DNA from 4 places in the Janthinobacterium sp. P210005 genome. Region 4 is predicted to be linked to each of the others. Evidence: predicted binding sites of a transcription regulator. Region 4 holds the regulator's gene; each other region holds the start of a gene.
What was found. Region 4 encodes FNR, which switches genes on or off when oxygen is low (the NO sensors DNR and NnrR bind a similar motif). Its sites were predicted from a motif close to TTGATNNNNATCAA; they were not measured.
Positions count from the first base shown of each region.

Region 1: the regulator FNR is predicted to act here: its motif matches at 1,775-1,788, upstream of VPH40_RS02455 (XrtA system polysaccharide chain length determinant).
Region 2: the regulator FNR is predicted to act here: its motif matches at 3,459-3,472, upstream of VPH40_RS16260 (FeoA family protein).
Region 3: the regulator FNR is predicted to act here: its motif matches at 1,810-1,823, upstream of VPH40_RS21275 (DUF3079 domain-containing protein).

Region 1 covers NZ_JAZARC010000001.1:584,374-590,380, reverse strand. The annotation lists gene VPH40_RS02470 (S1 family peptidase) at 1-100, shown strand, start outside; gene VPH40_RS02465 (N-acyl amino acid synthase FeeM domain-containing protein) at 105-851, opposite strand; gene VPH40_RS02460 (XrtA/PEP-CTERM system exopolysaccharide export protein) at 1,052-1,675, opposite strand; gene VPH40_RS02455 (XrtA system polysaccharide chain length determinant) at 1,919-3,448, shown strand; gene VPH40_RS02450 (XrtA-associated tyrosine autokinase) at 3,465-4,307, shown strand; gene VPH40_RS02445 (TIGR03016 family PEP-CTERM system-associated outer membrane protein) at 4,291-5,820, shown strand; gene wecB (non-hydrolyzing UDP-N-acetylglucosamine 2-epimerase) at 5,833-6,007, shown strand, end outside.
Region 2 covers NZ_JAZARC010000003.1:556,585-562,591, reverse strand. The annotation lists gene VPH40_RS16285 (glutathione S-transferase N-terminal domain-containing protein) at 1-613, shown strand, start outside; gene bfr (bacterioferritin) at 671-1,147, opposite strand; gene VPH40_RS16275 (Fe2+-dependent dioxygenase) at 1,569-2,249, shown strand; gene VPH40_RS16270 (energy transducer TonB) at 2,404-3,105, opposite strand; gene VPH40_RS16265 ((2Fe-2S)-binding protein) at 3,123-3,338, opposite strand; gene VPH40_RS16260 (FeoA family protein) at 3,751-4,035, shown strand; gene feoB (ferrous iron transporter B) at 4,038-5,939, shown strand; gene VPH40_RS16250 (hypothetical protein) at 5,949-6,007, shown strand, end outside.
Region 3 covers NZ_JAZARC010000005.1:443,106-449,112, forward strand. The annotation lists gene VPH40_RS21265 (MFS transporter) at 142-1,287, shown strand; gene VPH40_RS21270 (hypothetical protein) at 1,291-1,461, opposite strand; gene VPH40_RS21275 (DUF3079 domain-containing protein) at 1,526-1,726, opposite strand; gene VPH40_RS21280 (hypothetical protein) at 1,863-2,321, opposite strand; gene VPH40_RS21285 (GNAT family N-acetyltransferase) at 2,351-2,758, opposite strand; gene VPH40_RS21290 (GNAT family N-acetyltransferase) at 2,895-3,356, opposite strand; gene VPH40_RS21295 (hypothetical protein) at 3,556-3,903, shown strand; gene VPH40_RS21300 (GFA family protein) at 4,141-4,533, opposite strand; gene VPH40_RS21305 (hypothetical protein) at 4,686-4,925, opposite strand; gene VPH40_RS21315 (serine hydrolase domain-containing protein) at 5,392-6,007, opposite strand, start outside.
Region 4 covers NZ_JAZARC010000002.1:741,006-747,012, forward strand. The annotation lists gene VPH40_RS13320 (response regulator) at 1-1,629, opposite strand, end outside; gene fnr (fumarate/nitrate reduction transcriptional regulator Fnr) at 1,879-2,637, shown strand; gene VPH40_RS13330 (FixH family protein) at 2,762-3,286, opposite strand; gene ccoG (cytochrome c oxidase accessory protein CcoG) at 3,389-4,771, opposite strand; gene ccoP (cytochrome-c oxidase, cbb3-type subunit III) at 4,774-5,694, opposite strand; gene VPH40_RS13345 (cbb3-type cytochrome oxidase subunit 3) at 5,687-5,890, opposite strand; gene ccoO (cytochrome-c oxidase, cbb3-type subunit II) at 5,892-6,007, opposite strand, start outside.

The DNA of each region.
Region 1 (6,007 bases), on a different contig from region 4:
CGTCAAGGGCCTCAAGGAAGCGGCCATCAGCGCCCCGAGCGGCATCACCTACGCGATTCCGGGCAGCTACATGCAGACGCTCTTGCTGAAAAACAAATGAGTGATCAGTTGCGCCCCTGCCTCAGCCGGTCCGTAATGCCAGGCTCATCCCATGTCGGAAAAAAAAAGGGGTAAAACGACCGTTCACCCCCATGCTGTTCCATCAGGCCACCGTATTTACGGATCTGGGCCCCCATGTAATCGAGGTCCAGCCGTAGCAGCACGGCCGGCGCCCCCACGCGCGTGCACTCGCGCTCGCCGCCGAAGTCCTGGAAACCCAGCATGCGCTTGTAGAACACCACGTGGCGCGGGTTGACTTCGATCACGTAATCCGTAAAGCCATGAATATTGTGGGCATATATATAAGAGATATGAATCAGCGCCGCGAACACGCGCTTGCTCACCCCCTTGTCGATGGCCAGGCGCGACGGCTCGCACAGGCGCCGGCCTTCCACGCGCAGGACGTCGAGCTTGTCGCGGAAGTTTTCATCGGCGGGCAAGCCGGTCTCGTCATTGTCGAGGCACAGGGTCATGGTGCCGACCGTGGTGCCGGCCGTTTCCGCAAACAGCGTGATTTTATTCAGGGCATGCGCGATGCCGGGATCGACGGCATAGCCGCGCCAGCCGTACATCTTGCGGATCAGCAAACTGGCCGCCTCGCGCCGGCCGCGCGAATTGGCCATGCGGATATGAAAGCGCTGCAGGTCGAGCTCATGCTCCATGGCAGGGTCGATCTGCCCCTCGCCCACCACCAGGTCATTGAAAGTACCGGGCGTGTCGAAGGAAATAATGGGTTCATCTTCAAAGCTCATCTTGTCCTCACGTTCATCGGCCGCCGTCGAGACGGACTGAAGCCAATGCCTTGTGACAAGAGAAAAACTGGAGAAGTTCCCGCGCCAGGCAAAAAAAACAGAAGAAATATGCTATTTAATAGCAAAATTTCATGCTGAAATTTGCCTGCGAGTACAAAATGACAAATATAAGTGCTGTTTTGATATTGCCGAGTCCGCTATTAAAAGAAGCTCTCCGGTATCAGCAGCACGTCGCCCGGGCGCATCATGACGTTGGCGGAAATATCGCCACGCTTCAAGAGGTCGTCGAGCCGCACGCCCAGCTGCTGCTGGTTGCCTTCCCGCATGCGGATGATGCTGGCCTTGTTGCCGGCCGCAAAATCGGTGATGCCGCCCACGGCGATGAGCACGTCCATCAGCGACATGCCCAGCCGGTACGGCAGCGCCTGCGGCTTGGCCGCCTCGCCGATGACGCGGATCTGCTCGCCATACGGGCCCGAGAAATTGGTGACGATGACCGTCACGACGGGCTGCTGGATGAACTTGCCCAACGCTTGCTCGATGTCGCGCGCCAGCTGGGTCGAGGTCTTGCCGCTGGCGGGCAAATCCTCGACCAGCGGCGTGGTGATCTTGCCGTCCGGCCGCACGGCCACCGTCAGCGACACTTCCGGATTGCGCCAGACGATGATGTTGACGGAGTCTCCCGGTCCGATCAGGTAGTCGTGCATGGGCGCGCTGTCGTCGGAGGGCGCCAGCGGATGGGACGTGCGGCAGGCGCCCAGCAGGCCGGCGGCCAAGCCCAGGCCCAGCGTGTTGCAGACAAATGCACGGCGAAACGGATTCATGCGGAGCCTCTTCGAGTCGATGGCGCGTCCATGGCCGGCCGCGCAGAACCAGCCTGGGCCGCGAACTTCCTATGATTATTAAAACCCGGCAAGTCAACCTTGAGGCGTATCAAGAAGCAATCATCTTGGGAAATTTTGCCTCCCAGCCGCCCTATACTTTGCTTACTCAACAGGCAAGCATTTCTTGCAAGACGCCGTCGCCAGCCCATCGACCGTGCAGCACCGTCACCTGAAGGAAGCGACATGGAAGAATTGATACAGCAATTGCTTTCCAGCCTGAAAGGCATCTGGAAATACCGCTGGCATGCGGTGCTGGTGGCGTGGCTGGTGGCCGTCGTCGGCTTCATCAAGGTGATCACCCTGCCCGACGACTTCCAGACGTCGGCGCGCGTGTTTGTCGATACGCAAACCATCCTCAAGCCGCTGATGGCCGGCATGACCAGCGTGCCGAACACGGAACAGCAGGTGGCCATCATGAGCCGCACCCTGCTCAGCCGTCCGAACGTGGAGCGCGTCATGCGCATGGTCGACCTCGACCTCGACTCGAAGACCGTGCGCGAACACGAGGCCCAGCTCGACGACCTGATGAGCCGCATCAAGATCACGGGCACCAACGCGTATGACATCTACACGATCAGCTACAGCGGGCGCGACCCGAAGCTGGTGCGCGACGTGGTGCAAAGCCTGCTCACCATCTTTGTCGAAGGCAGTTTCCAGGGAAAAAAAGGCGATTCGCAAAAGGCGGTGCAATTCATCGACGAGCAGATCAAGAATTACGAGGACAAGCTGAGCGCGGCGGAAAACCTGGTGAAGGAATTCAAGATCCGCAACAACCTGCTGCTGCCGCGCCAGGGCATCGACTATGGCAGCCAGCTGCTGATGTCGTCCGATAGCCTGAACAATGCCAAGCTGGAACTGGTCGAGGCGGAACAGGCGCGCAAGGCGATCCAGAGCCAGATCGAAGGCGACGAGCCCGTGCTCGACCTGGAGCCGAACGCATCGGCCATCGCGAATCCCGAACTCGACGAGCGCATCGCCACGCTCAACAAGAACCTCGACAGCCTGCGCATGCAATTTACGGAACTGCACCCCGACATCATTTCCTCGAAGCGCCTCATTGCCCAGCTGGAAGAACGCAAGATCGAGGAAAGCAAGCTGAAGACGGCGGCCGGCGACCCGGGCAAGAACTACAGCCCCATGCTGCAGCAGCTGAAGGTGGCGCTGACGGATGCGGACGCCAAGGTGGCCGCCATCCGCGCCCGCGTGCAGGAATACAACGCGCGCAATGAACGCCTGCTGGCGCAGAGCAATGCCGTGCCCGAGGTGGAATCGCAGCTGGCGCAGCTGAACCGCGATTACATCATCAACAAGGAAAACTATGAAAAGCTGATCGGCCGGCGCGAAGCGGCCAAGCTGTCGGGTGAGCTCAGTTCCACCACGGAAATGATGGCCTTCAAGATCATCGACCCGCCCACGGTGCAATATGCGCCCGTCGGCCCGAACCGCCCGCTGCTGTTCAGCGCGGCGCTGGGCGCGGCCCTGGTGGCCGGCGTCGCCACGGCCTTGCTCATCAGCCAGGTGCGTCCCACCTTCCTCAGCCCCGCCGAACTGCGCGACGCCACGGGCTTGAACGTGCTGGGCACGGTATCGATGAACTGGACGGCGCTGCAGCAAGTGCGCCGCCGTCGCGCCCGCTACGGCTTTGGCGCCTGCCTGGGCAGCCTGTTCGTGCTGTACGGCGGGGTCATGACGGCCGCGCTTATGAAATTCTAGATCCCGGGGAGCGACGATGAGCAGCAAGGACAGCGGCAAGCAGGAACCCACCATCCTGGGCGTGGCCGAGGCCGGCGTGCCGTATGGCGTGGAGGGCGCGGCGGGTGCGGATGGCGCGGACGCGGCCAGGTCGCCCCAGTACCGCCCCCTGAACCTGGCCCGGCTGGCGGAGCAAGGCATGCTCACGCAGGAAGGCGGACGCAGCTCGGTGGCCGAGGATTTCCGCATCATCAAGCGCCCGCTGCTGCGTCAGGCGCGCGCCAGCGGCGCCGAGGCCATCCGCCACGGCAACCTGATCGTCGTCACCAGCGCCATGCCCGGCGAAGGCAAGACCTATTGCGCCGTCAACCTGGCCATGAGCATCGCCATGGAAATGGATATCACGGTGCTGCTGGTCGATGCCGATGTGGCGCGCCCGTCCGTGCTGAAAGTGCTGGGCCTGCCACCGGAGCCGGGCTTGATGGACGTGCTGCTCGACCCGCAACTGGCGATGGGCGACGTGATCCTGAAAACCAATGTGGCCAACCTGAGCATCCTGCCCGCCGGGCGCAGCAACAAGCATGCGACGGAATTGCTGGCCAGCCGGGCCATGAGCCGCCTGCTGGCGGAAATTGCCAGCCGCTACAGCGACCGCGTCGTCATCTTCGATTCGCCGCCCCTCTTGATCACCAGCGAGGCGCACGCGCTGGTCGGGCAGATGGGACAAGTGGTGATGGTCGTCGAGGCGGAAACGACGACGCAGCACGCCGTCAAGGAAGCGCTGCGGCAGATCGAGTCGTGCGAACACATTCATTTGATCTACAACAAGACCAAATCGTTCCCCGGCAACGACTACTACGGCTATGGCTATTACGACTAGCGGCCGGGTTCCGCTGCCGCTGCTGCCCTTGCTGTCCCTGCTGCTGCCCCTGCCGGCCGGCGCCGTCGACTGGCTGGTGAAACCGTCGCTGCGCCTGCGCGAAAGCTATACGGACAATGCCTTGCGCGCGCCGTCCGGCCAGGCGCAATCGGACTTCATCACGGAAATCGCGCCCGCCATCGCCCTCATCGGCACGGGCCCGCGCCTGCGCGTGCACCTCGATTACAGCTGGCGCAAATATCTGTCGGGGCAGCGCGCCGATACGGATACCCACGAACTGCGCGCCTCGGCCGACGCCGAGCTGGTGCAGGACTGGTTCTTCATCGATGCGGACGCCAGCGTGAGCCGGCGCAACATCTCGCCATTCGGCCCGCAACTGATCGACGGCCTGCCCGACACGGACAATGCCAGCACCGTGCGCACGACGGGCATCAGCCCCTACCTGCGCCACCGTTTCCGCGGCCTGGCCTCGGCCGAGCTGCGCTACACGCGCAACACGGTCGACAGCGGCGGCGACCTGCTCTCCGTGCACAGCGATGAACTGGAGTTGCTGCTCAATGGCGAGCCGCGCGGCAACGGCTGGACCTGGAACGCCAGCCACGACGTGCGCCGCACGCAGGACAGCAAGCTGGCGCCCGTGCGCATGCAGCGCAGCAGCGCGGGCTTGCGCTATCCCATCAACAGCAAGTGGGCGGCCACGGCCAGCGGCGGCATGGAAAAGGAAGGCTATCTGTCGACCAGCGGCAAGGCGCCGGCGGGCCGCTTCTGGTCGCTGGGCGGCGTGTGGACGCCGTCGCCGCGCACCAGCGTGGCCTTCAGCACGGGCAAGCGCTTCTTCGGCACCACCTACAGCCTGGACGCCACCTTCCTGCAGCGCCATACCAACTGGCAGCTGAGCTACGGCGAAAACATCACCACCATGCCGACGCAGTTTTCGCGACTGGGCGACCGCGATGCGGGCCGGCTGCTCGATCAATTGTGGCGCGGCATCTTTCCCAATGCGCGCGACCGGCGCTTGCGCATCGACGCCTTCCTGCGCTACGCCAACAGCCTGGGGCCGGAACGGGGCGCCATCAATTACTTCAGCCATCGCTATTTCCTGCAAAAGCAGCTGAAGCTGACGATGGCGCGCGCCACGGCGAAAAGCACGATGATCGTCGGCGTCACGGCCGTCGACCGCACGGCGCAAACGGCCAGCGGCATCGACAGCGGCTTGCTGCCCGGCGTGGAGTTCGGCAGCGAAGACCGCACACGCCAGATCGGCGCCAACCTGGGCTGGGGCTGGCAAGCCAATTCGCGCACCACCGTCAATGTCAATGCCGGCTACGCCGGCGTGCGTTCGCTGAGCGCGCCCCGGCGCGACAACAACATCACCTTGACGGCCGGCTACACGCGCATCCTGCAGCCGGACATGACGGCCAGCATCGACGTGCGGCATACGCGGCACGCCAGCAACCGCGGCGGCGATTACCGCGAAAACGGCGTCAGCGCCACGCTCACCATGCAATTCTAAGGAGGCTGCAGCATGTCCGACCCTTCGCTGTCATCCGCCGCGCCGGCGCACCTGCTGTGCGTGGTGGCCGCGCGCCCCAACCTGATGAAGATGGCGCCCATCCTGGCCGCCCTGGCGCGTCATGCGCCCGCCGTGCGCGTGACCTTGCTGCACACGGGCCAGCACTACGACACGGCCATGAACGAAC
Region 2 (6,007 bases), on a different contig from region 4:
GAAACTGATCGGCTCCCTCGCCAGCCCGTATGTCCGCAAAGCCCGCATCGTGCTGGCGGAAAAAAAGCTCGACTATGTCTTCGAGCTGGAAAACGTGTGGGTGCCGGAAACCCGCATCGCCCAGGCCAATCCCCTGGGCAAGGTGCCCTGCCTGGTGATGGAGGATGGCAGCACCTTGATCGATTCGAAAGTCATCGTCGAATACCTCGACACGCTCACGCCCGTGTGCAAGCTGCTGCCGGCCGGCGGCAATGGCCGCGAGCGGGCCGATATCAAGAACTGGGAAGCGCTGGCCGACGGCATTCTCGACGCGGGTGTGCTGGTGCGCCTGGAGCGCACGCAGCGCCCGCCCGAGCAGCAAAGCGCGGCCTGGATCGCGCGCCAGCTGGACAAAGTCACCCTGGGCCTGGCGGCGCTGGAAGCGCGCCTGGGCGAGAGCGCATATTGCGCCGGCAAGAACTACACCCTGGCCGACGTGGCCGTGGGCTGCACCCTGGGCTGGCTCAGCTTCCGCTTCCCGGAAATCGACTGGCGCGCCGATCACCCCGCGCTGGCCCGCCTGTTCGACAAACTGTCCGAGCGGCCATCGTTCAAGGACACCGTGCCGCAATAAGGCGCGGACGTAAAAAAACCGGCGATTGCCGGTTTTTTTATCTGCCTCGAAGAAAAATTACTCTTCAATTGCCATCTGGCTTTGCAGGTAGTTCTGGATGCCGACTTTGGCGATCAGGTCGATCTGCGTTTCCAGCCAGTCGATATGTTCTTCCGTATCTTCCAGGATCATCAGGAACAGGTCGCGCGAGACGTAGTCGCCCGCTTTTTCGCTGATGGCGATACCTTCCTTGACGGTGGCGTGCGCGGCGCGTTCCAGCTTCAAGTCGCATTCCAGCATTTCCGGCGTGTTCTCGCCGATCAGCAGCTTGTGCAGCGCTTGCAGGTTCGGCAGGCCGTCGAGCATCAGGATGCGGTCGATCAGCTTGTCGGCGTGTTTCATTTCGCCGATCGATTCTTCGTATTCCTTCTTGCCCAGCTTCTCCAGGCCCCAGTGCTTGTACATGCGCGCATGCAGGAAGTACTGGTTAATGGCCGACAGTTCGTTGGTGAGCTGTGCGTTGAGCATGCGGATGACTTCTTTATCGCCCTTCATGGGATTTCCTTTGTTCTGTGTCGCGTTCGATGATGAAACCGGAGGCTGCTGGCGTTCACTGCCGGGTGGCGCTGGCTGCCTGGTGGCGCGCAGGTTGCCGGTTTCGCTATGCCCGCATGATAGCGCAAAATATGGGCGATTTCGGGCGGTAAACGGCATTTTTCCGTCTTTTTAACGTAAATATCGTGCGAATAAAACCCATTCTCAAATGGATTGCCACATTTTTCCGTTTTTTATTTGTTAAGGAAAATGAAGGCCATTCTCATTCGCGTTCCTGGCGCTTTTTTGCTGCTGCTGGCGCGCCTGCATGGCCGCGCTGAAAAGGCGGGAAATGTTGCTCCGTTCTTGCTTTTGTGTCTTCTTGGCCGCTGCCGGCGATGCGATAATCAGGCAGCGATATTTACTGAAAAAGGATAGCAAGATGATGCTGCATATACCCGGCGTGCTGACGCCGGAACAGGTCACGCAGTTTCGCCAGCGCCTGGCGCAGACGGACTGGGTCGACGGGCGCGCCAGCGTCGGGGCGCAAGGCGCGCAAGTCAAGCGCAACCGCCAGCTGGCGGAAGGTTCGCCGCTGGCGCTGGAACTGGGCGAGATCGTCAGCCGCGCGCTGATGGCCAATCCCCTGTTCTTTTCCGCCGTGCTGCCGCTGCGCATCCTGCCGCCGTTCTTCAACAGCTATGCGGGCGGCGAGCACTATGGCCTGCATATCGACGGCGCCATCCGCACGCCGAAAAACGGCATGCAATCGATGCGCGCCGACGTCTCGTCGACCGTGTTCTTGAGCGAGCCGGACGAGTACGAAGGCGGCGAGCTGGTGGTGGTCGACGCGTATGGCACGCATGAAGTGAAATTGCCGGCCGGCGACGTGATCGTGTATCCGTCGAGCAGCGTGCATCAGGTGCTGCCCGTCACCAGCGGCGAGCGCATCTGCTCCTTCCTGTGGACGCAAAGCATGGTGCGCGAGGATTGGAAGCGCAGCATGCTGTTTGAGCTCGATCAAAACATCCAGAGCGTGCGCGGAGAACACGGCGATTCGCCGGCGACGGTGGGCTTGACGGGGCATTATCACAACCTGCTCAGGATGTGGGCGGAGATGTAGCGCGCAAAAAAAAGTCTGCCTGGCCCGGGGATGTAGGCTGGCAGACTGAAACAAGCAGTTGCTTGACTGGTACAGAAAACAGGGCGCAAAAAAGCAAGCAGGGCACAGGGTGCGGTGCTTGCGGGCTGGCAGCGGCGCAAGGGCCGCCGGAAGGCTAGCTCAGTTGGAAGGTCAGCGGTACTAACACGTACACGGGAACAGGCTTGCCGTTTTCGATCATCGGCTTGAACAGCGCGCGCTGGGCGGCCTGGCGGCCCGCTTCGTCGAGGTTGCCGTAGCCGGTCGATTTATGGATCAGGATTTGCTCGGGCAAACCTTTTTCATTGATCAGGATGCGCAACACCACGGTGCCGCTCTCGCCCAGGCGGCGCGACAGATTCGGGTAGATCAGTTGCGGCGCCTTGATGTATTCGACGCTGCTGACGGTGCGCGGCGTCGACGGCGCCGGTGGCGTCGGCGACGGTGTCGATGGCGCTGTCGGCGCGGCGGTGGCAACCGGTGCCGCTTCGGCGCGCGTCGGCTGCGGCGGCGTGATCGTCGGTTCGCTCGGCGCCACGGCGATCAGCGGCAGCGGCGGGATCACGGCGCGCGGCACGGGGGCGCTCAATTCCACGGTTTTCGGTACGGACGGCGCTGGCGGCTTGGGCGGCGCCGGCGGGGCGATGATGCTGATGGTGGTGATGGTCGGCATGGCCGCCGTGACCACACGGCTCAGCAGGCCGCTCTGGATGGCGTAAAAGCCGGCGATGTGCAGGACGACGATGGCCATCAGCGGCGCGAATTTGTTGCGCTTCTTGTCGAAGTCGGCAAATTGCTGCACGGCCTGCACCGTTACGGGCGGGGGCATCATCGTCATGGCGTTCATCGCTTTCTTTAGTTTGTCAGTACAGCTCGCATCAATACGGTTTCTTGCAGCGCCACGGTGGCGTTCAGGTGATCGTTCAGCACTTCCCGCGCGCAGGTGTGGCATTTGCCGCAGCAGGTGGCCACGCCCAGGTCGCGGCGCAGTTCGGCCATGCTGGACAGGCCAAGATCGACGGCTTGACGGATTTCACGATCAGATATGTTGTTGCAGACACATACAATCATTGATACACCTTCTGGCTGGAGGATGAACAGACACTAGTGCTGGAAAGCATTGTTGCTAGTGTTTTAATGAGAATCATTATCATTACGTTTCATTGTCGCGCAAAGCGGGGGACAATGCAAGTGATTTTGATCAAGTGTGCGGCAGTTGGCGGCCTGGCGCCGCAGCTTCACAGGCCATGTTTCCGAATGACGCAGCCCTTGATGGGGGCGGCTCTCCGGGCTAAATAAAAACTATTCGCATTCATGTTTATAATGCTGGTATTGTCTCGGACGGTCGCCGTCTGGACAGATTGAATGGCCGCTTGTCGGTAATGCGCAACAGTTGCGTTTTACGTCACAAACCTGGAACCGGTGCAAGGCGCCTTGCGCCGTCGCCGGTATCAGGTGTTCTTAATTTGAACGGAATTTGCTCATGACTCTAGTTCCACCCATGATGACGCTCGATGCGCTGGCAGTCGGCCAGAGCGGCACGGTGTTGCATATCACGCCCCACACGGCAGGACAGACGGAGGACGGCGTCGACCTGGCCCGCCGCCTGATGGAGCTGGGATTCGTTCCCGGCGAACGACTCCGCATGCTCAAGCGCGGCATTCCCGGCGGCGATCCGCTGGCCATCAAGGTCGGCAATGCCACGTTCGCACTGCGCCGCTTCGAAGCGGCGCTGATTACGATTCAACCGCTGCTTCAACCGGAATGACCATGGGTGCTGTCGAAACTATCGTGGATGCAGGCGTGCACAAGCCGCCGCATCAGCCACAAATTGCCTTGCTGGGCAATCCGAACTGCGGCAAGACCGCCCTGTTCAACCGTTTGACGGGCGCGCGCCAGAAAGTGGCGAACTACGCCGGCGTGACCATCGAGCGCAAGGAAGGCCATTTCACCTCGCCAGCCGGCAAGCCCGTGCGCCTGCTCGATCTGCCGGGCGCCTACAGCCTGTCGGCCACCACGCCCGATGAAGCCATCACGCGCGACGTGGTGGGCGGCTTGCGCCGCGGCGACCCGCGTCCGGACGCCATCATCTGCGTGGTCGACGCCACCAACCTGCGCCTGAATCTGCGCCTGGTGCTGGAAGTCAAGCGCCTGGGCCTGCCCATGCTGCTGGCGCTGAACATGACGGACGTGGCGCGCAAGCGCGGCATGCTGATCGACACGGTGAAACTGTCGCAGGAACTGGGCATGCCCGTGGTGGAAACCGTGGCGGTGCAGCACGATGGCGAAAAAGCCTTGCTGAACGCCATCGACGCCATGCTGCCGCTGCCGGCCGTGGAAGCGAAACCGCTGGCGGCCATCGATGCCGTCAGCGTCGAAGAAACCCAGCGCGAAGTGCGCCGCATCCTGTCCGCCGTCAGCAATGACGCGAGCGACAAGGGCAACCTGACGGAAAAGATCGACGACGTGGTGCTGCACCCCGTGTTCGGTCCCATCATCCTGGCCGTGCTGATGTTCCTGATCTTCCAGGCCGTGTTTGCCTGGGCCGCCACGCCGATGGAAATGATCACCGATGGCGTGGGCCACCTGGGCGCCGTACTGACGGCGAACATGCCAGACGGTCACCTGAAAAGCCTGCTGGTGGAAGGCATCATCGGCGGCGTCGGCAGCGTGCTGGTGTTCCTGCCGCAGATCCTGATCCTGTTCTTCTTCATCCTGAGCCTGGAAGACTGCGGCTACCTGCCGCGCGCCGCCTTCCTGCTGGATCGCCTGATGGGAGGCGTGGGCTTGTCCGGCCGCGCCTTCATCCCGCTGCTGTCGAGCTTTGCCTGCGCCATTCCTGGCGTGATGGCGGCGCGTACCATCCAGAATCCGCGCGACCGTCTGGTCACCATCATGATCGCGCCGCTGATGACGTGTTCGGCGCGCCTGCCCGTGTATGCGCTGATCATCGCCGCCTTCATCCCGGAACGCCAGGTATGGGGCTATCTGAGCCTGCAAGGCCTGGTGCTGTTCGTCCTGTACTTCGCCGGCATCATCTCGGCCATGGCCGTGGCCTGGGTCATGAAGCGCGGCATGGGCGTGCGCGGCAACCAGCCGCTGATGCTGGAATTGCCCGCCTATCACTGGCCGCACTTGCGCAACCTGGCCGTCAGCCTGTGGGAGCGCGCGAAGATATTCCTCACGCGCGTCGGTACCATCATCCTGAGCCTGATGATCATCCTGTGGTTCCTCAGCACCTTCCCCGGCGCGCCGGATAACGCCATCCACCCGCCGATCTACTACAGCCTGGCCGGCATCCTGGGCCGCGGCCTGGAAGTGATCTTCGCGCCCATCGGCTTCAATTGGCAGATCTGCATCGCGCTGGTGCCGGGCATGGCGGCGCGCGAAGTGGCCGTCGGCGCCCTGGGTACCGTGTATGCGCTGTCGCAAACGGGCGACGCGCTGGCCACCACCCTGGAGCCGCTGATCGCCCATTCGTGGTCGCTGGCGACCGCGTTGTCCTTGCTGGCCTGGTATGTGTTCGCGCCGCAGTGCCTGTCGACGCTCTCCGTGGTCAAGCGCGAGACGGGCGGCTGGCGCTATCCGCTGCTGATGGCCGGCTACATGTTCGCGCTGGCGTATGCCGCCTCGTTCATCACGTACCGTGTCGCCCTGATGCTGGGCGCTTAGGAGAAAACCATGTGGCAAACCCTCATCGTCGCCCTGATCGTCGCAGCCGCGCTGTTGCATTTTTCAAC
Region 3 (6,007 bases), on a different contig from region 4:
TGTACCGCAACGACGGTCAGGGGCACTCCTGCGCCTGATCACTTGACAAGGATGTTTGCCGTGAATCACGCCACTATCACCACCGGAGCCAGCCCTGCGCTGACCGACCGCCTCCCCGTCGCCGGCCTGCTGGCCCTGGCCATGACGGGGTTTATCTGCATCGTCACGGAAACCTTGCCCGCCGGCTTGTTGCCACAGATCAGCGCAGGACTCGGCATCAGCGCCGCGCTGGCCGGGCAAATGGTCACGGCCTATGCGCTGGGCTCCCTGCTGGCGGCCATTCCGCTCACCATCGCCACGCGCGGCTGGCGCCGCCGCAATGTGCTGCTGCTGACCATCATCGGTTTTCTCGTGTTCAATACCGTCACGGCGCTGTCGTCCCACTACTGGCTGACCCTGGCGGCCCGCTTCTTTGCCGGCATGGCGGCCGGACTGGCGTGGAGCTTGCTGGCAGGCTACGCACGGCGCATGGTGGCGCCGCATCAGCAAGGCCGCGCCCTGGCGCTGGCCATGGTGGGCGCACCCGTCGCCCTGTCCCTGGGCGTGCCGCTGGGCACCTTGCTCGGTTCGCTCGTCGGCTGGCGCGCCGCATTCTGGATCATTTCCGCCCTGACATTGATCCTGATCGCCTGGGTGCTGGCGAAGGTGCCGGACTATCCGGGCCAGTCCGTCCATGAACGCCTGCCCCTGCGCCGCGTCTTCACGACGCCGGGCGTGCGCTCCGTGCTGGCCGTCGTCATCGCCTGGATGCTGGCGCACAATATCCTCTACACCTACATCGCCCCGTTCGTGGCGCCGGCCGGCTTGACGGAGCGGGTCGACTTGGTCTTGCTCGTCTTCGGCGTCGCCGCCATGGCCGGCATCTGGATCACGGGCAAGCTGGTCGAGCGCCACCTGCGCGCCACCGTGCTGGTCAGCCTGGCCGTGTTCGCCGCGACGGCCCTCGTGCTGGGCATCGCGTCACAGTTTCCCATTGTCATTTACCTGGGCATGGCCGTCTGGGGCTTGTCCTTTGGCGGCGCGGCAACGCTGTTGCAGACGGCGCTGGCCGACACGGCCGGCAGCGGCGCCGACGTGGCCTTGTCGATGAATGTGGTGGCGTGGAATGGGGCCATCGCGGCAGCGGGCGTGGCAGGCGGCGCCTTGCTGGAAACCTGGGGCGCGGGCGCCTTCCCATGGGCCATGGTCAGCTTGCTGGTGCTGGCCTTTGCCATCGCCTGGTCGGCCCGCGCGCATGGTTTCCGGCCGGGACGGCGCAGCGGCGGCGCGCCCGTGGCCGGGCATTGAGCATCAGGGAGCCGCAGGGACACTCATGATGCGCGGCACGTGTCCCGTCTGCGCGAGAAAACGGACCAGGGTGGCATGCGACAGCGCCACCGTGGCCGTGTTGCGCAGCGGGTGCTCGACGAACTGGACATCGCCGGCGCTGCTTGCCAGCCAGCGGGACAGGGTTTCTTGCATGGAGGCTCCTCAGCGCGGACGCGATGAAGAGATTGTAGCGGCGCGCCGCGTGCTGCGCTTGCCGTCAAGGCGGGTTCTCGTCCTTGTCGGCCTTGTCGGCCGCCGCCAGCCCCCAGTCATTCCAGCCTTCGCCAAACAGCTCGATCGGATGCTGCGTGCGTTCGGAACCATTGCCGCAGCGCATGGCATCCGGCGGACAATACTTGTCGCAACCCCAGCAGATGCGTTCGGGGTTCTTCGGGTTTAAGGGAAAGGGCTTGGCCATGGGAGGCGATCGTGGTCCGTTGAGGGTTCTTGTCGACTCTAGACCTGGCGCGGGGGGAGGTCAAACCAATTTCAGCTAGAAACTTGTCCAATATCAAGCTTGTGCAGATCGTGGAGCATCGGCATGGCGCCGTCCCCTACTCTTTATCGTTTCTGACGGATATGGCCACTTCCAGCACGATACGCGCCACATTGACGCCGCCGTCGGCGGCAGGCTGTGCCTTCAGCTCATCTTGCGCGTAGACCATCGTCACCATGGCGCCAGGCACGAACAGCCTGATGTCTTGCTTGTGGTTTATGTAGATGCTTTCGTCCACTGTCGAGCCATTCGCCAGGCGCAAGGTGAAGCTGTTGACCTGATCGCCACGGCGGCTGTCCTGGCCCGCGAAATACGTTCGTTCGATGATGCCCGTCAAGGTTTGCGTCGGGAGGCGCTGGGCCTCGATGCTTTCCCACCAGGCTACGGAAGCGAACAAGCCATGCCTGCCTTTCAGGCCCATGTGGGGCCTGGCACTGTCGAGGGTGAGGGCCTGGGTTTTGGCGACGCGGCCGGGATCTTTTGCCAGGGCTTCAGCGAGGGTATAGACGGGTTTCATCAGCTGCGGGAATTGTTAAAAACAGTCGCTCAATGTTTGCGCCGGATGACGTAAGCGTTGCCGGCAGGCTCGAAACCGAGCGTCGGATAGTAGGACATGGCGTCCGGGGCGGAGAGCAGTATCAAAGACACGTCGTCGCCGATGATGGCCTGGGTGCGCTTGACAAGTTCCTTGCCGATACCCAGGCCCTGGTACCGCTGGTCGACGGCCAGGTCCGACAGATAGCAGCAATACGCATAATCGGTCAGCGAGCGGGCCAGCCCCACCAGCTCATTATCCACCCAGGCCGACAGCGAGAGACAAGGTGCGGCGAACATGCGCGCGATTCTCGGGAGATTGGCGGTCGGGCGCTTGATGCCGGATTGATCGAAGACACGGACGACATCGAGCGGATCGAGGGGGAAGTTATGGCGATATTCGACAGTGCTGTTTTTCATGGATTCAAAAGTGGAAAGTGATCGCGCATGGGAATAGCTTGTTTCTGCAAACTTTACTCAGATTCGCATATGCATTGAATAGTATGCCAGTTGCGGGAGAGAAAGGCTGTTCCCGTCCCCACCGCGCCTGTGACGCTCATTCCGATGTCCGGAACTTCAAAAAGCGTTGGCCTTCATACTCCACCTCGCGATCAAACAGGAAGCCGATTCTTGCCAGCCCCTTGACGCGAGTGCGGCTGGGCGGCAGCAGGATGCTGACCGGGCCAATGCCCAGTTCCAGCCGGCGGTGCATGAAATGGCGCGCCAGCGCCGGCCCATGTCCCCAGAACCCGGGGAGCAATACCAGTGCCAGGTCTGCTTCGTCCCCTTCATTCTGAAAACCGCCCCAGCCGGCAAACGCGCCATCCACCCGGATAGCCCTCGGTCCATAGCCATTCGCTTGCCACTGCGCGTCCTTGCCTTTCGCCCATTCCGCAATAGCGCCATCCGTCCAACGTTCGGTGGCCAGTGGCATATGGCGGATGACGTCCGGGTGATTCAACAGAAGGAGCCATTCTTCGTGGGGAATATCGGAAAACGGGTGAAAAGTAAAAGCCATGTGCGTTCAGTCAGTTGAATGAAAAGCCGATGAACTTATCATCGTGCCACGAAAAGTACGTACTCGCCAACGGAGAACAAAAACGGCGGATCCGGGATTGCAGACTGTAGAATGCAAAACCTTTCATATCTCTATCTGATATCGAACAGACTTGGCAAGGATTGTAAATATGTTGGCACCGTTACGTTTGAATAGATGCATGTACGCTTCCTTGGTCGTCGCCGTTTTTCTTGTTGCTGGCGTCTCATCGACACTCGCGGCCACGCTTGACGAAGACCGGACACGCGGCGACATCCATGGTTTGTTTGAAATCAGGGAGGCCGCAGTACAGTTCATTGCAGCAGAAAACTCCAAAAAGGGAACAAGTTGGCAAGTCCTGGAGCCGAACCGGAAGATTCTGGTGACAAAATGCGCGGCAGCTTTGAGCGTGAAATGGGTTCCGCAAAGCCACGGCCTGTCTGGGCCGAATGTTGCCGTGAGTTGCGCCAAGACCGTCAATCCCGCGATACAGCATAAATGGGAAGTGTTTGTGCCAGTTAGCCGTTAAAGGGGGCATCGCGCATAAATGATCGCTTGGGAAGCCAAGATCGAATGGGCGCAAAGGCCAGTTCCGCCATTGGCGCATGGACAAAGGCGTTGGACGTCGTGGATGCCGGCTCAATTGAAAAGCAAGCCACGAAATAGATATCAAGGCAACAGGGCCATGGGCGAATAAAAGCAATCCTCCCGCACCGGACCTGACAACATGCGATAAAAAAGCCAGTCAAATGACTGGCTTTTCTTATTATGTCGGACTTTCTTGAAACTGTTTTGCACTATCACAAATCTCATACCATGCAGGCTTGGAGCCAACATGCACATGGAATTGTATTCTTGCCTCAGGGTCATCATCCAGGCAATTGACTGAGATGGGAAATGAATCATTCTCTGAGCCAATTTCCCCTAAAGAAGTTCCGCATTTTTTGCAAAAAGTTCTTGCATATGTAAACGGAGGTTCCGGCTCATAGCGTTGAATGAATTCCCGTCCCGCCAGCAAGGTAAATGAATTTTTATCAACAAAGGCCAAGGCGCTCGCTCCGGCCTTCCGACAACGGGAACAGTGGCACATGCCCATCATGCCCGGGGGGGATGCCAATTCAAACTTTACCGAGCCACAGCAGCAACTGCCTTTGATCATGAGGAGTCCTTTTTGAAAGTTGACACTGTATTTTTACACAGTATTTCCAAACAGACAAGGCACACATGATTCAGAAAACACCGCGCGCGGGGCTGCCGCGCAGCGGGGCATTGCTGCCGCATCACCGGATACCGGCAGACTATTCTTGGCCATCAGGGCCAGATCATCTCCAGACCGACCATCTTGACGACGAAAAAGGTGACGAGCCCCAGGCCCAGGAGCGTGAGCACGAAGAGTGCGGCCACCTTGCCGCCCGCGCGCAGCACCGCGCGCGCCTCTTGCTCTTTCCCCTTCTTCCCTTGATCGTAATGCCACTTGATGGCGAAGAACATGCCCGTGCAAAGCACGAGAGCCTTGAACGTAACGAAGACTATAGGGGTCCAATCCATCATTTTGAGTATTTCCAGGTGTTATTACTTGATACTGTCTATCGTGAGGAGCACATCCCCAAAACGCCGCTTCCGCAACTACGGTTCAAACCATCCCCCAGGGCATCCTGCGCGACTCTTTCATTATAGCCAGCTATGAAATATCAAGAGCACCGAGCGCCGTGATTTGCCGAATGCGGATGAGCGAGGTGAAAACGTCAGCGACGGCCATGCAAGGATGGTGTTGCTGCAGGTTCTGACACATACTACTTTAAAACAATATCCATACATTGAGACAAAATGTCCCAGTTGCAAACCATACAAGATTGAAACCTGACCATCTGCTTGCCGCGCCTGGCCGGGAATAAAGGGCCGCGTTTGTTGCGGCTTGCGGAGGCGTTGCAGGCGGCGGTGGCAGAAGGATTGCTGACACCGGGTGACCGCCTGCCTCTGCAGCGCCGGTTGGCGGCACGTGTGCATCCCCCTCGAATTACTCAGGAAAACCATTGCCAACTGCAATAGTCGCCGCCTTCACCGCAATCATTTCGGCCCCCGGGAGGCCCCTGTCAGCATTGGTCAGCACCGCCACATACAGCTGTTTCTCGGGCAGACGCAAAGCGTAGGTGGAAAAGCCGGGAATGCCGCCGCCATGTGACTGCATTGGCATGCCGCGCATCTTGCGCACGCTCCATCCGTAGCCATAGGGAACACTTTTGCCGTCGGCCAGGACATGGGCGGTAAACGCTTTCTGCTGGCTGGAAGGCTTAAGCAGTGTGCCGGCGCTGACGGCGGCATCCCAGCGCGCCAGGTCGTCCACCGTGGACACGAGCGCTCCGGCCGCATACGGCAGCGTCATGCTGACCGCCTTACCTGGTTCGAAGGCGGAGCCGGCACTGCTGCGCGTATAGCCCCTGGCGCGCATCGCACTGCCACGCTCATGGCCTTCGTACGCGCTGTCGAGCATACCGAGCGGCACGAAGATGCGCTGCTCGACGAATTTGGCATACGACAGGCCTGATACCTTCTCAATAATTGCACCCAGCAAGAAGTAACCCGAATTACTGTACGAATAGCGCGTGCCTGGCTCGAACTGGAGCGCATCGTTC
Region 4 (6,007 bases):
GCCCGTGTCGCGCACTTCGAAGCGCAGCCAGGCGCGGCCGCTCTCGCTCTCGGCCAGGCTGACGGCCACCACCACTTCGCCGCTCTCCGTGAACTTGATGGCGTTGCCGGCCAGGTTGACGAGGATTTGCTGCAGGCGCTGGGCGTCGCCCACGAGGCGCCGCGGCACGTCGGGCTCGACGGCGATGGCCAGTTCCAGCTCCTTTTCGCCCGCATTCATCGTCATCGTCGTGGCCAGGGTATTCATGACTTCGTCGAGGTCGAATTCGACGGGCGACAATTCCATGCGCCGTGCCTCGATCTTCGAATAGTCGAGCACGTCGTTGAGGATGCCCAGCAGCGACTGGCCCGCCACTCTGACCATGGTCAGATACTTGCGCTGTTCCGTGTCGAGCCTGGTATTGCCCAGCAAATACACCATGCCCAGCACGGCATTGAGGGGCGTGCGGATTTCATGGCTCATGTTGGCCACGAAATCGCTCTTCGCGCGGTTCGCCGCCTCGGCCCGGTCGCGTTCCTGTTCCAGTTCCGCCGCGCGCGATTCGAGTTCCTGCTGCAGGCGGTCGCGTTCGCTCATCAGGCCGTTGAACGCTTCCGTCAGTTCGCCGATCTCGTCGCGCTGCTGCACCGGCACGGGCGTGAAGCGGCTGCCGCTGGTGCGCAGGGCTTGCAGGGTGTCGCGCAGGCGCACCAGCGGCGACAGCAGGCGCACGGTGACCCAGCCCAGAACAAAGGCGGCCAGCAGCGAGGCGAGGATGCTCCACAGCACCAGCCGGTACAGCACGCCATCGAACGGCTCGAAGGCATCCTCGACGGGGAGCGAGGCGGCCAGCAGCCAGTTTACGGATTTCAGGCGCTTGAAGCTGTTGACGGCCGTGATGCCGCGGCTGTTGGTGCTGACCATGCTGCCTTCGCCATCTTCCTGCAGCAGCCGGGTCGTCGTCAGGTTGGCGTTCGGCTGGCGCGGTTGCAACAGCCGGCTGGTATCGGGATGCAGCACGTAGCGCGGCACGGCGCCGCGCGTGAGGATGAAGTAATAGCCGTTCTTGCCGATCTTTTCCGAGCGCAGGCGGCCCAGCAGGTTGTCCTTGTACAGGCGCAGCACGCCGATCACCACGCCGGCCACCTGGCCATCGGCGGCCAGCACGGGCGCCACCATCTGCACGATGGGCATGCCGCTCGACTTGCCCAGCATCGGTTCGGTGATCATGGGCTGGCGCGTGCGCAGGACGGTCTGGAAATACTCGCGCTCGGCGACGTTGATGCCGGCGCGCCCCGCTACCTCCGGCATGTCGGCCACGACGGCGCCATGCGCGTCGAGTACCAGCACGTCATCGAACAGCACCAGCATCGAGCGGCGCGAATAGTATTCGCGCAATTGGGCGGGCCGGGCGATCAATTCCGGCGGCTGTTGTCGGGCCGTCAGGGTGACGATCTGCAGCAGCATGCCCAGCTTGTCGTCGAGCTCGGCGGCGGTGCGGGTGATCAGGGACGATTGCTGGCTCAGCAGTACTCGGGTGAAGTCGTCGCGCATGTGCTGCACCTGGATCATGGTGACCAGCGCGATCATGGCGATCGAGGTCAGGCTGGTGGCCAGCGCGACTTTTGCTTTAATGCCGAGAGGCTTCATGATTTCCTTTTCAGTACCGGGCGGCACAGGCGGCAGATAATGCTGTCAGGAATTTTCCTATCAATGCCCCAGCTTGGCAAGCGCCGCCGCGCAAATTGCCCGCCCCCTACGGGCTTTTGACGATGTTGCCATATAATTAAAGGCTGGACGTCGTTTATTCGCCGAATTTACGGTGAAATTGGCATACGGCAACCCTGTATGCGGCTGTATGCAGTAAACTTGTTGTTGCATTTTCTAAAAGGTACCGACATGACTGAAGCGCTACTCACTCCAACCTTGCCCACCGTGAACGTGGAGGCGTTGCGTGCGCGATGCTCGACCTGCAGCATGCATCAATTGTGCCTGCCGATGGGCCTCGATGTGGGCGACATGGACAGGCTGGACCAGATCATCGGCCGCCGCCGCAAGATCGTGCGCGGCGCCTCGCTGTTCCGCATCGGCGACTCGTTCCAGAACCTGTATGCGATCCGCCTGGGGCATTTCAAGACGTACCAGATCAATCCGGGCGGCGAAGAGCAGGTGACGGGCTTCCAGATGGCGGGCGAACTGCTGGGCATGGACGCCATCAGCGCCGACCGCCACCACTGTAATGCGGTGGCGCTGGAAGACAGCGAAGTGTGTGAAATCCCGTTTTCCAGCCTGGAACAATTGCTGGGCAATATGCCGACCCTGCTGCGCCATTTCCACCGCATGATGAGCCAGGAAATCACGCGCGAGCAAAGCGTCATGCTGTTGCTGGGCAATATGCAGGCGACGCAGCGCTTTGCCGCCTTCATCGTCAACCTGGCGTCGCGCTATGAAGCGCGCGGCTATTCGGGCAGCAATTTCCAGCTGCGCATGTCGCGCGAGGAAATCGGCAACTACCTGGGCCTGACCATCGAGAGCGTCAGCCGCCTGCTGTCGAAGTTCAAGAAGGAAGGCTGGTTGCGCGTCTCCAACCGGGAAATTGAAATCCTGCAGCCGGCCAAGCTGAAAGCCATTACGGCCGGCACGGACGTCTGCAAGTAACAGCACCGTCAAAACCTGCTGCGCGTCGCGCTTTGCGGCTTGCGATGCTCGCTGTGCTATAGCACAGCTGCGCTTCTCAACCACAAATCACTGCCGCTCGCTACGGTTTTCCCGGCGCTGTACGTTATAGCTCTTCATCCGCATGCAGCGCGATGCTGCGCTGCAGGGGCCAGGTCCAGATGCCGGACAGGCGCCACTCGCGTTTGTCGTTTTCCACCAGCACTTGCCAGCGGCTGCGCTCGAGCATCGGCAGCGCCACGGAAAAATTGCCGGCCGCATCGGGCTGCACCAGCACCTTGATATCTTTTTCCGGCAGGGTCGCATGCGCCAGGTGCAGCTGTAAAGGCGCCTGATAGGCCTTGCCGAAGCTGTGCACGGAACCGGTCAGGCGTGCTTGCGCCACGTCATACGACAGGCGCGTATCCATCGCCAGGTCGCTGGCGATCGTGTCACGCTTCAAATCCTGGTTGATCGCCTTGCCCTGCTTGTAATAATCGCCCACCACCAGTGCATCGGGCTGCGTAAACGCGATATAGCCCATGAAGCTGCCGACGACCACGGACAGGCCGGGGCCGATCATCAGCAGCCATGGCCAGCGATGCTTGTACCACGGTGCAACGGGTGCTTGCAGTTTCAGACTGTCGGACATGATATTTCTCCTGTTTAATCAGCCAGTCCCCGCATGGGGACCGGCCTTCCTGCAACTTCGTGGCGGCGGCGAGGGCACCCGGTCCCCGTCCGCCTTTCCTTGTTAACGCGGCACGATGAATACCGCGCTTTCACGCACATGCAGCGATGGGTCGTCCAGCGATTGCAATTCGATCGCAATCTTGTTCGAGCCCTTCTCTCCCACGCCGTGCGGCACGCGCAGGCGGATCGGCCAACCCAGCGTTTCCGTCGGCTGCAAGGTCACTTCTTCGCGCGTCAGCAAGGTAAGGCCCGGCAAGCCGGAAGCGCTGATTTTGAAATGCTGGCTTTGCTCCGACGTGTTCATGATCTGCAGGCGGTAGACGTTTTCGATCATGCCGTCTTCCACTTCGCGTCCCATGGAACCGCGGTCGCGGATCACGTCCATTTTCAGGGGCGTGCGCAGGGCCAGCGAAGTACACACGGCGATGATGATCAGGGCCAGGATGGAAGTGTAGATCAAGACGCGCGGGCGCATGGCGCGCTGGCGTATCTGCTTCGAATTGAAGTTGTTTTCCATCGCATGGTCGGTACTGTAGCGTACCAGTCCCCGTGGCCGGTCGACTTTGTCCATCACGCTGTTGCAGGCATCGACGCAAGCGGCGCAACCGATGCATTCATACTGCAGGCCGTTACGGATATCGATACCGGTCGGACACACCTGCACGCACAGGGTACAGTCGATGCAATCGCCCAGCTTGTCGTTGTTGCCGGCCTTCTTGCTCATGGCGCCACGTGGTTCACCGCGCTTGGCATCGTAGGTGATGATCAGGGTGTCCTGGTCGAACATGGCGCTCTGGAAGCGCGCGTAGGGGCACATGTATTTGCACACCTGCTCGCGCAGCCAGCCCGCGTTGCCGTAGGTTGCCAGACTGTAGAACAAGACCCAGAACCATTCCCAGGGACCGAAGTTCAGCGTGGTCACCGACTGCGCCAGTTCCTTGATCGGCGTGAAGTAGCCGACAAAGGTAAAGCCCGTCCACAGGGCGATGGCGCCCCATACCAGGTGCTTGGCCGTCTTCTTGAACGCCTTGCGCACGGAGGGGCCCTGCTTGTCGAGGGCCATGCGCGCGCTGCGCGTGCCCTCGATGCGGCGTTCGACCCACAGGAAAATTTCCGTGTATACCGTTTGCGGGCAAGAGAACCCGCACCACACCCGCCCGGCAATGGCCGTGACGAGGAACAACAAATACGCACAGATGATCAGCAGGGCCGCCAGATAGATGAAATCCTGGGGCCACAGCACGACGCCGAAAATGTAGAACTTGCGCGTGGTCAAATCGAACAGCAGGGCTTGCCTGCCATTCCAGGTCAACCACGGCAAGCCGTAGAACGCCAGCTGGGTAAGCCATACGCATACCCATCGCCAGGTAGCGTAGCGTCCTTTGGCCTCGCGAGGGTAGATTTGCTCGCGGGCCGCATACATCTTGATGACTTGAGGTTCCATTTTTACTTTGCGGGTGCCTGCGGATTCGACAGGCTCCAGACATACGCCGACAGCACGTGTACCTTGGATTCGCCGAGGAAATCGCTGAAGGCCGGCATGGTGTTGCTGCGTCCCTTGCGTACGGTTTCCATGATGGTGTCGGCGCTGCCGCCGTACAGCCAGGTCTTGTCCGTCAGGTTCGGCGCGCCGAGCATCTGGTTACCCTTGGCATCGGCGCCATGACAGGCCATGCAGGCGCCGAACTTGGCCTTGCCCAGCACCGACTTGACGGGATCCGAGGTGGAGCCGGACAGGCTCAGCACATAATGGGCCACGTTCTCGACATCCTTTTCGGAGCCCAGGGCGGCGCCCATCGGTGGCATTTGCCCATTGCGGCCGTGCATGATGGTGGTCTTGATGATGTCGGGTTCGCCGCCATACAGCCAGTCCTTGTCCGTCAGGTTGGGGAAGCCCTTGTTGCCGCGCGCATCCGAACCGTGGCATTGCGCGCAGTAGGTCAGGAACAGGCGCTGGCCGATGGCTTGCGCCTGCGGATCGGCGGCCACCGTCTTCAAGTCCTGGCTCAGGTACTTGTTGAACAGGGGACCGTAGTCGGCTTCCGCCTTCTTCAGCTCTTCCTCGTACTGGCCCGTCGATTTCCAGCCCAGGCTGCCGGCATAGTTGCCCAGGCCCGGATACAGGAACAGGTACGCCAGCGAGAAGACGATGGTGATGTAGAACAACCACATCCACCAGCGCGGCATCGGCGTATTGAGTTCCTTCAAGTCCTCGTCCCAGACGTGGCCCGTGGTGCCGTCAGCAGGGGCGCCCTCGACCACTTTGATTTTCGACTGCGAGTACAGCAGCACGCCGCAGCCGATGATGCCCAGCAGGGACAGCACGATGACGTAGATATTCCAGAAGCCATTGGTAAAGTCAGCCATGGTTATGTTCCTTCGCCAGGGTCATTTCGGCTTCGGCCGGATAGTCGAGCGCGTCGTCGGCGAACGGCAGGCGGGCTGCCGCGTCGAAGTCGCTGTTGCTGCGGCTGAACGTCCACCACAGGATGCCCACGAACGTCGTAAAGGAAACCACCGTCATGACGCTGCTGGCGCTGTCAAACAGGTTTTCGATTGCCATGCTAATTCCTTGTTTTGATTAATGTACCGAGGCCTTGCAGATAGGCGACCAGGGCGTCTTCTTCCGTCTTGTCCTGCAGCTGCGCGGGGCCGGCGGCGATCTCTTCATCGCTGTACG